DNA from 3 places in the Rahnella sp. 1L-D-7-B-C2 genome. Region 2 is predicted to be linked to each of the others. Evidence: predicted binding sites of a transcription regulator. Region 2 holds the regulator's gene; each other region holds the start of a gene.
The links. Region 2 encodes LexA, which represses DNA repair genes until DNA is damaged. Its sites were predicted from a motif close to TNCTGTATGTACATACAGNA; they were not measured.

Region 1 (3,264 bases), on a different contig from region 2:
GTAGCCTTTAACTTCGATTTCTACACGACGGTCTGGTGCCAGGCAGTCGATCAGAGCAGCACGGCCTTTAACGGAGTCACAGGTAGAACCAGTAACTGGGTTAGATTTACCCTGGCCTTGTGCAGAGATCTTGTTAGCAGGGATACCTTTAGATACCAGGTAATCTACTACGCTCTGAGCACGTTGCTCAGACAGTTTCTGGTTGTATTGTTCTGAACCGATACGGTCGGTGTAACCCAGAACGATAACAGAACCGTCTTTAGGATCGATTGAGCTCAACTGGCTGTACAGCTGATCCAGAGCCTGTTGGCCTTCTGGTTTCAGAGTCGCTTTGTTGAAGTTGAAGAGAACGTCAGATTTCAGAGTGAATTTCTTAGTCTCTACAACTGGAGCTGGAGCTGGTGCCGGAGCAACAACTGGAGCAGCTGCTTCATCTTGACCGAAACGGTAAGAAACACCCACAGCCAGCATGCCGTTATCAGGACGTGCGCCAACTGTAGCTGCGTCACCGATGTTGTTAACCCACTGGTAATCCAGACGGGTAGCCCAGTTTTTGGTAACTGCGTATTCAACACCAACTGCTGCCAGTGGAGAAACACCGGTGTCGTGGTCGCTGATGCGGCCAGCTGCGCCATTGTTGAAGTTACCTTTAGAGTCTGCACGCCAGACCATACCACCCAGACGGGTGTAGATGTCCAGATCGTCAGTCAGTGGGTAGCTCAATTTAGCAGCCAGCTGAACGCCTTGTGCTTTGAACGCGCCGTTGTTTACGCTGCCTTTAGAAGGCATGCGACCAAGCCAGTCATATCCCATTTCAAAGCCCAGGTATTGGTTCGCTTGGTAACCCAAGAACGCACCTGCACCCAGTTGGCTTTCGTGGGTAGGGCCGTTGCCGATACCTTCGTAAGCGTTTGCGAAACCAGTGTCATGGTATTGGGACCAGCCCAATTTACCACCGGTATACCAGGTGTTATCTTTAGGGGCGGCTTGCGCTACGGTAGCGAAACCTGCCAGTGCCACTGCTAATGCGATAGCTGTCTTTTTCATTTTTGCGCCTCGTTATCATCCAAATAGGCAATTGAGCTTTAAGCTGTAAGCCCTTGGTTAAAATCCTTACGCCAAGGTTATTGCGTCAATTAGGAACTTGCCACTTTACGTTGGCATTATAGAGCAACCTTGGCGTTGTAAAGTCTACAACGTGGCGCGAAACTTACAAGCTTGAAGTGTTAACACCGTGGAAAAAAAGGGAAAAACGTACACATTTTTTAACGTGTTTGACCTTTTGATGACAAAACTTGGAGGATAACTGTGTCAGGAATGCCCGTTTTTACTGGCTTTGGCGCTTGTTCCAGCACAAATCACTAAGTTCCGTATTATTTTCATCAGAACATTCCTAATTTGAACTAATGATATACAGACGAGTGAATTTTTACTGTTGAGTGATGTCCATTGGCTGAACTTTGCTCATTTGTTGGCTTCATAATGAACCCGTAAGCCCCTCCCTGACGTGCTGCAATTTGCAGTCTTTCTCTCTCCACATCATTCAATTCGGGTAGCCATCCCAACACCACGCTGTAATTTCCTGTTTGAAGCGCTTTTTCCATCGCATCTACTGTCGACATCGCCGTAATCTGATTCACCTGAACCATTTTATCAACGGGCAAACCCGATTCAGACAGCCATACACGACTCAGTTTTTGTTGTGGAGTAAGCCATAACAGCCAGCGTGACTGTGTACCGAGATGGTGAAGCAGAGGCAGGAGTAACTGGGCAAAAGCAGGTTGGCTCGCACTATAGACGAACTCAGTGATCAGACCATTATTCAGGGATGCAGACATATTTACCTGTGGATGACTTACCGGCAAAGCAAGCTGACTAAAATGATGATTTGCATGTTGTTGAGTTCGCATAATGGTGTACCCCAGTGAGTTACTGTATGAATGTACAGTACTCTGGTGGTGAACAAAGATCAACCCAATTTTTTCCAAGATATCTCGCAAATTTCGAAGGTAACAGGCTGCAAATGCATTTTGTATTTGGCGGGATGCACCACATTGCGTATTTTGATTTTAGCTGTTTAGCTAACCCATAAATGGGGTGTATGGAATTAATGTGAAAAGGATAACGCAATGATAAGTCAGTCAAAAAAACGTATTCTTCAGTGTATGGAACTCTTCGCTTCATTCGGTAATATTCGCGCCCGCTCACAGTTTGGAGGGTACAGTTTATCGGCCAATCGCGTGATGTTCGCCCTGGTCTCAGACGGTGAGCTGTATCTGCGTGCGAGCCATGAAACCGAACAATATTTTTGTGAACAGGGCATGGAAAGGCTGATTTATCGAAAACGCGGGATGGCCGTTCTGCTCCGTTATTTTAAGGTGAGTAAAGCCCAGTGGGAGAATCCGAGAGCATTGCGTCAGATGGCAATGCTTTCTCTGCGAGGAATGCAACGTGATATCGACAGACGAAAAAACAACGAAGCCGGGCGGCTCAAAGACTTACCTAATCTGACGCTGGCATTGGAAAGAATGCTATGGGAAGTGGGGATCGAAAATTCAGATGATCTTCGCCTGCAAGGGGCATGTGTGACGTATGAAAAGCTCTGCGCAGTCAAAAAGGATCTGAGCATTAACATATTGATGGCTCTTGAGGGCGCAATTCTGGGCTTTCATGAAGCGGCTTTGCCAATGGCATCCCGTGAGTTGTTAACTCAGTGGTATAACCATCAGCAAGAGCGGCTGGAGCAGCAACGTCAAAATACACATAACGTCGCAGCAAGTTGACTGGCGCGGGACGTGCTTCTCAGGGATGACTTTGTCCGGGCAGAATTTTGTTGTTTAGGCTGGTGAGCTCAGGTAAATGAGCCACCAGCAAGCCAATCTGCTGAAGTACGAGCTGTTCTTTACTGTCGGATTCTGTCGTTCGTAATTGGATCCGCGCAGTCAGATGATTAAGCGCGCGCTGTATCCGGTCTGTTTCTGTCGGCATATGATTGAGAGCACCATCCACACAACACGCCGCATCATCGAGCAGGTGAAGTGTTTCAGTATCTTCAAGCTTCTCCCGGTGCGCACCGAGTGCTGAAATGTAGCTCAGCATAGTGTGATTGAGGCATAACAGTCTGAATGCAGCGTCGAGCGTAGCAGGATCGTTATTTTTCTCGGAGCTCATGTTGGAGACCACCGAAGCCAGTTCTGCATCGCAGTTATGCGCATCGCGGCGTGCCAGTCGGTAATCCAGGCTGTTATCTTTGCCCTGATGATA
Region 2 (3,264 bases):
CGCCCCGAGAATAGTCAGCGAGGCGAAACAGAGCTGGAGTAGTAACGAACGCAGCATAATGTCACGGTTGAGACTCAGCAACCGGTGCAAGTCGCCGCGCCACGATGAGGTCAGCAGCGGGAAAGTGATCCCCCAGCGCTTCATCACACGCCAGACAAAACACAGCCCGATGAACAGCGTGAAATACTCCGAACAGGCAGTTGCCGTCGCTGCGCCCTGTACATTCCAGCCGAGCCCTATCACCAGCCACAGATCCAGCACGATGTTAAGCAGGTTACCGGCAATCAGTAAAATCACCGGCCCGCGCACGTATTGAATTCCGAGGAGCCAGCCCAGGATCACCAGATTTGCCAGAGAAGCGGGCGCGCTAATCCAACGGATTTCAATAAACAGCCGCGCCTGTTCCAGCACCGACTGACTGCCGCCAACAATGTAAAAAGCCCCTTCCATCAGCGGATGACGGAACAATAAAATCACCACACCCGCCAGCACAGCCAGAAGAAAAGGCTGCACAAAAGCGCGCGCCAGCAGGACTTTATCTTTCGCGCCGAGCGCCTGCGCGGTCATACCGGTGGTACTCATGCGCAGGAACAGCAGCATCATGAACAGGAAGGTGGTGATCATCGAACCCACCGCGACGCCGCCGAGATAATCCGGGCTGTCGAGATGACCGATCACTGCCGTATCCACCAGTCCCAGCAAAGGCACAGTGATATTAGAAAAGATCATTGGCAGCGCGAGCATCCAGAGGGCTTTATCGGTCGGGCTCAGAAAAGTGTGTTGAAACTTTTGCAGAAGGGATTGATGTTGCATAGAGAATCTCATGCCGGAGGTTCAGGATATGCCTAAAATGAAATCGCCCCGTGAGGGGCGATGATGCGAAATTCGTGTGACTTAGTTCAGGGGAAAGCGCAGAAATCGCATTTTCGTTGACTGATTAGATCCAGTCGCCGTTGCGAATAACACCAACCGCTAAGCCTTCAATGCTGAAGTTTTGCTCACGCAGATCCACCACAATCGGCTGGAACTCGCTGTTTTCAGGCAGTAACTGCACCACGTTGCCTTGTTTCTTCAGGCGTTTTACCGTGACTTCATCATCGATACGGGCGACGACAACCTGGCCATTACGCACGTCCTGCGTTTTATGCACGGCCAGAAGATCACCATCAAGAATCCCAATATCGCGCATCGACATACCGCTAACGCGCAGCAGGAAATCCGCGCTCGGTTTAAACATCGCGGGATCTACCTGATAGTGTCCTTCGATATGTTGCTGAGCCAGCAGAGGTTCACCGGCGGCTACACGGCCAATGAGCGGTAAACCTTCTTCTTCTTCCATCAGCAGACGGATACCGCGCGAAGCCCCGGAGACAATCTCAATGACGCCTTTACGCGCCAGAGCTTTCAGGTGTTCTTCCGCAGCATTCGGGGAACGGAACCCAAGACGAGCGGCAATCTCCGCGCGGGTTGGTGGCATACCCGTAGTGGAGATATGATCGCGAATCAGGTCATAGACCTCTTGTTGTCTGGTCGTTAAAGCTTTCATTCCGCCCCCTGGTTGTTTATACAGTCTAGCTGTGAGTATATACAGCTATACGGGCAATGAAAACCTAAGATTGAATAAAAACAGTGCATAAGCGCGATTCCTGGAATACAGATTCCAAATCAGAACCATCGCGGCCAAAAGATGCTGACCCAGACAAAAATCGCCAATATGATGGTCAACAGTACAGCAGCCGACCCGATGTCTTTGGCACGTCCTGAGAGCACGTGAAACTCAGGCCCGATGCGGTCGATTGCGCATTCCACGGCGCTGTTGAGCAATTCCACCACGCAAACCAGGACCACCGAGCCGATTAGCAGGATGCGTTCGATGCTGCTCACATCGAACCAGAATGAGAGCAAAATTAAGGGGATAGCCGCACTGGCTTCCTGACGGAAAGCCGCTTCATTTTGCCATGCCGCTTTCAGCCCTTTCCATGAATATCCGGCTGCTTTATAAATTCGGGTAAATCCAGTGACTTGGTTCGCCATTCTGTTACTGATCCTTGAGGGGTAGTCCTTCGGGTGTTTGATGCATTTTAGCGGTTTAATGGTCTCTCATCACCACAGATCTCATTTGAGCTTTCTGGTATCCTTGCGGCGAAATGGCTAACAAGAGGCTTCACGTTTTTATGTCAGGTTGGCGTAGACTTTATTACACATTATTGAATTTACCGCTTTCATTGCTGGTAAAGAGCAAAGTCATACCTACAGATCCGGTGACCGAGTTGCACTTAGACCCGACGCGCCCGATCCTGTACGTATTACCTTATAACTCCAAAGCAGATTTGCTGACCCTGCGTGCGCAGTGTCTTGCCCAGAATTTGCCCGATCCGCTGATTCCGCTGGATATCGACGGCACACTGCTGCCAAGCCATGTGTTTATCGCTGAAGGCCCGCGCGTGTTTTCGTATTACACGCCGAAGCAGGAATCCGTAAAGCTGTTCCACGACTATCTGGATCTGCACCGTAATAATCCGGATTTAGACATTCAGATGTTGCCCGTCTCGGTGATGTTCGGACGTGCACCGGGCCGTGAAGGTCAGGATACGCCGCATCTGCGCGTGCTGAACGGCATTCAGAAATTCTTCGCCGTGTTGTGGCTAGGCCGCGACAGTTTTGTCCGCTTCTCTAATACGGTGTCGTTGCGCTACATGGCGACCGAGCACGGTACGGATAAAACCATCGCGCAAAAGCTCGCCCGCGTGGCGCGAATGCACTTCTCTCGCCTGCGTTTGGCAGCAGTCGGCCCGCGCCTGCCTGCCCGTCAGGATTTATTCAATAAGCTGCTGGCCTCGAAAGCCATTGAAAAAGCCATTGAAGATGAAGCGCGCAGCAAAAAGATTTCACACGAAAAGGCCCAGCAAAACGCTATCGCGCTGATGGAAGAGATTGCCGCGAACTTCTCTTATGAAGCCGTGCGCCTTTCCGACCGCGTACTGAGCTGGACGTGGAACCGCCTGTATAAAGGCATCAACGTGAATAACGCCGAGCGCGTGCGCCAGTTAGCGCAGGACGGTCAGGAAATCGTGTATGTGCCCTGCCACCGCAGCCACATGGATTATCTGCTGCTGTCTTACGTGCTCTATCATCAGGGGTTGGTGCCACCACACATTGCAGCCGGTATCAATCTGAATTTCTGGCCAGCCGGCCCGATTTTCCGCCGTCTGGGTGCGTTCTTTATCCGTCGTACCTTTAAAGGCAATAAACTTTACTCGACCG
Region 3 (3,264 bases), on a different contig from region 2:
ATTCGTTCGGGTTCAACGTCGGTTCTTCTTCCGCATCAGAGGTGTCGGGTAGAGATGCGGTATCTTCAGGTTCGTTTTCCGCTTTTGCCATCTCGGCCAGAGATGGGCTGATCGGCCGTTTAACTTCAACGCCCAGCGCGCGGAAACTTTCTACCTGCCCAATGAGATTACCACGCCCTTGCGAGAGTTTATTCATTGCGGAACGATAACTTCCCTGCGCTTTATCCAGACTTTGACCCATCGACTCCATATCGTCGACGAACAGACGCAGTTTGTCATACAGGCGGGCGGCGCGATCGGCAATACGTTTGGCATTCTGACTCTGATGCTCATAGCGCCACAAGTTGCTGATGGTACGTAATGCGACCAGCAGAGTCGTCGGGCTGACCAGCATAATATTGTGACGGAGCGCTTCGCTGATCAATTCGGGTTCACGGTCGATGGCCAGCAGAAAAGCAGGCTCAACGGGAATAAACATCAGCACATAATCGAGGCTGCGAAGACCCGGAAGCTGCTGATAATCTTTGCGCCCCAGTAAGCGAATATGCCCGCGCACCGACGCGATATGTTCGCTGAGCGCCAGCTCACGCTCGCTGTCGTCTTCACTGTTGAAGTAACGTTCGTAGGCCACCAGCGTCATTTTCGCGTCGATCACCACGTCTTTATTCTGCGGCAGACGTACCACCACGTCCGGCTGCATCCGGCTGTTACTGTCCACCTGAACGCTAACCTGCGTCTGGTATTCGTATCCCTCACGCAGACCGGAGGCTTCCAGCACACGGCTCAGCACCACCTCGCCCCAGTTTCCCTGCGTCTTATTATCACCTTTCAGCGCTTTGGTGAGGTTGACGGCTTCACGCGCCATTTCAACATTAAGTTGCTGCAGATTGCGGATCTCGTGCGCCAGCGTATGTCGCTCACGTGCCTCCTGCCCGAAGCTGTCCTGCACCTGACGACGGAAACCATCCAGTTGCTCGCGGAGCGGCAACAATAGTTTATCGAGGCTTTGTTTGTTCTGTTCGTCGGCGCGCCGGCCGTTTTGTTCGAAGATTCGGTTCGCGAGATTTTCAAACTGGCTGCTCAGACGCTGTTCGCTGTTGATCAGCAGCCGCTGCTTATCTTCGGCGGCCATACGTGTTTCATCCAGACGGGTCGACACCTCGCGTAACTCGGCTTCCTGTGCGCTGTTGATTTCACGTTGCGCTCGCAGCTCCTGATTAAGCTGTTCACATTCGTTTTGCCAGTGCGTCAGCAGTTGCAGTTTTTCCTGGCTGGCCGCCTGCATGCTGTGAAGTTTCCGTAACTCCAGTTCAGCTTCACGGATTTGCTGCAACGAGGCCTGCCGTTCGCCTTTCAGCGCGTCATTTTCGCCCTTCAGCTGCTCAAGAGATTGCTCAAGCAAACGGCGCTGAGTCTCGAACTCAGTCTGCTGTTGCTGCTGCCGTAAACTGGCCAGCAGCCAGCCTACTAACAAGCCGATTAACCCCGCGCCAAGGGCCGTCAGAATGCTGATATCCACGCTTTTTCCTTCTTAAAGTCATCTGCGGTCACGGTAATAGCAGGCTGTATGGATGTCCAGTCTATTTTCTGTTGCATTAAGGCTTTGCGGGATGTCTTCCAAAAAGAAATTTCCCTGCGCTTTCCCCCTTGCGGCAGTCATTCACAGAGAGCAGGATTTAAAACCAGCGGCTGAGCCATTGAATGCCAAAGGCGCCGGGTGCCAGAATACCGAAGGCCCAGATCAGCGCGGAAGTGATATTGGCAATCTGGAAATACTTTTGCGGCATACCACAGATACCCGCGACTAACGGGACGACAGCACGAAGCGGGCCAAAGAAGCGACCAATAAACGCGCCCGGCATGCCCCATTTATCAAAAAAAGCGTGACCACGTACAAGCATTTGCGGATGACGGGAGAACGGCCAGAAGTTGCCGACACGATCCTGATAATGGGAACCGACCCAGTACGACAGCCAGTCGCCCAGGAACGCACCGGCCGCTGCCGCTGCCCAAATGGGCCAGAAAGGGATACCGGTTTCGCCAATCAGCGCGCCGAGCCCAAGCAAAATAAAAGTCGCGGGAAGGAGCAATGAAAGAAAGGCCAGTGATTCACCGAATGCCAGAAAGAAAACGATGGGCGCAGCCCACACCTGATGTGCGCGAATAAACGTGGTGGTGTAATCCAGAATCTCGTTAACAGTCAAAAATGGAGTTCCTTGTTTCATGGAATCGGAGGCGTAATGAAAGTGATTATTCCAGACTCACTACAAACCTGACCTTAACAGATCCTTTGAAATGGGCAAAAAAATGGGCCGCCGGAGGCAGCCCATAGATGTGATGTGTTGTTCTGATTTTGTAAAAATTAAATCAGGCGGCGTGCGGCTTCGACGACAATCTTCACTGCATGGCTTTCGGTCTTTTTCATGGTTTCCGCGTTAGGAATTTCCTGCTGCGTGCGGTTCACAATGACACCGGCAACCATACCTGCACGCAGACCCTGACTTGCGCACATGGTCAGCAAGGTGGCAGATTCCATTTCGTAGTTCATCACGCCCATTTCCTGCCACTCTTTCATCGATTCTTTGAAACGACGAACAACACGGCCGGAGTAAGTATCATAACGCTCCTGACCCGGATAGAAGGTGTCGGAAGAGGCAGTTACGCCGATATGTGTTTGTGCGCCCACGGCTTCTGCCGCAGCGACCAGCGCTGTAGTACAGGCGAAATCGGCCACTGCCGGGAATTCCATCGGTGCAAAGTGCAGGCTAGCCCCGTCAAGGCGCACAGCTGCGGTCGTCACCAAAACGTCGCCGACATTGATATGCGGCTGGATGGCACCCGTAGTACCAACGCGCAGGAAGGTGCGGATACCGAGCTGTGCCAGCTCCTCGACTGCGATAGACGTTGACGGGCCACCGATACCGGTTGAGCAGACGATCACAGATTTGCCGTCAAGCTCAGCGCGCCATGATGTAAATTCGCGGTGGGAAGCCAGGCGAACCGGGTTTTCCATCAGTTTGGCAATCTTCTCCACGCGCTCAGGGTCGCCGGGAACAATCGCCAGCGTCGCACCGTTTAAATCTTTTTTGGTCAGGCCAAGGTGGAAAACTTCAGGCTGAGACATAACAAACTCCTCTGTGTGTAAGGTCAATTATTGGCAGGAGGAACACCCGGCAACTGTACTGAACATTGTGACGCCATTTCGTGACGGTCGTCACTATGATGTAACAACAAGAACAACGCATACATTTAATTTGTGATTCT

Region 1: the regulator LexA is predicted to act here: its motif matches at 1,931-1,950, upstream of sulA (SOS-induced cell division inhibitor SulA).
Region 3: the regulator LexA is predicted to act here: its motif matches at 1,562-1,581, upstream of rmuC (DNA recombination protein RmuC).

Annotation. Positions count from the first base shown of each region.
Region 1 is NZ_JBXAVQ010000001.1:370,112-373,375, reverse strand. It holds gene ompA (porin OmpA) at 1-1,047, opposite strand, end outside; gene sulA (SOS-induced cell division inhibitor SulA) at 1,404-1,910, opposite strand; gene AC0Z7K_RS01680 (TfoX/Sxy family DNA transformation protein) at 2,130-2,783, shown strand; gene yccS (YccS family putative transporter) at 2,803-3,264, opposite strand, start outside.
Region 2 is NZ_JBXAVQ010000024.1:25,593-28,856, forward strand. It holds gene dinF (MATE family efflux transporter DinF) at 1-813, opposite strand, end outside; gene lexA (transcriptional repressor LexA) at 938-1,546, opposite strand; gene AC0Z7K_RS22375 (diacylglycerol kinase) at 1,666-2,034, opposite strand; gene plsB (glycerol-3-phosphate 1-O-acyltransferase PlsB) at 2,175-3,264, shown strand, end outside.
Region 3 is NZ_JBXAVQ010000011.1:17,803-21,066, forward strand. It holds gene rmuC (DNA recombination protein RmuC) at 1-1,519, opposite strand, end outside; gene AC0Z7K_RS16900 (DedA family protein) at 1,677-2,204, opposite strand; gene udp (uridine phosphorylase) at 2,363-3,124, opposite strand.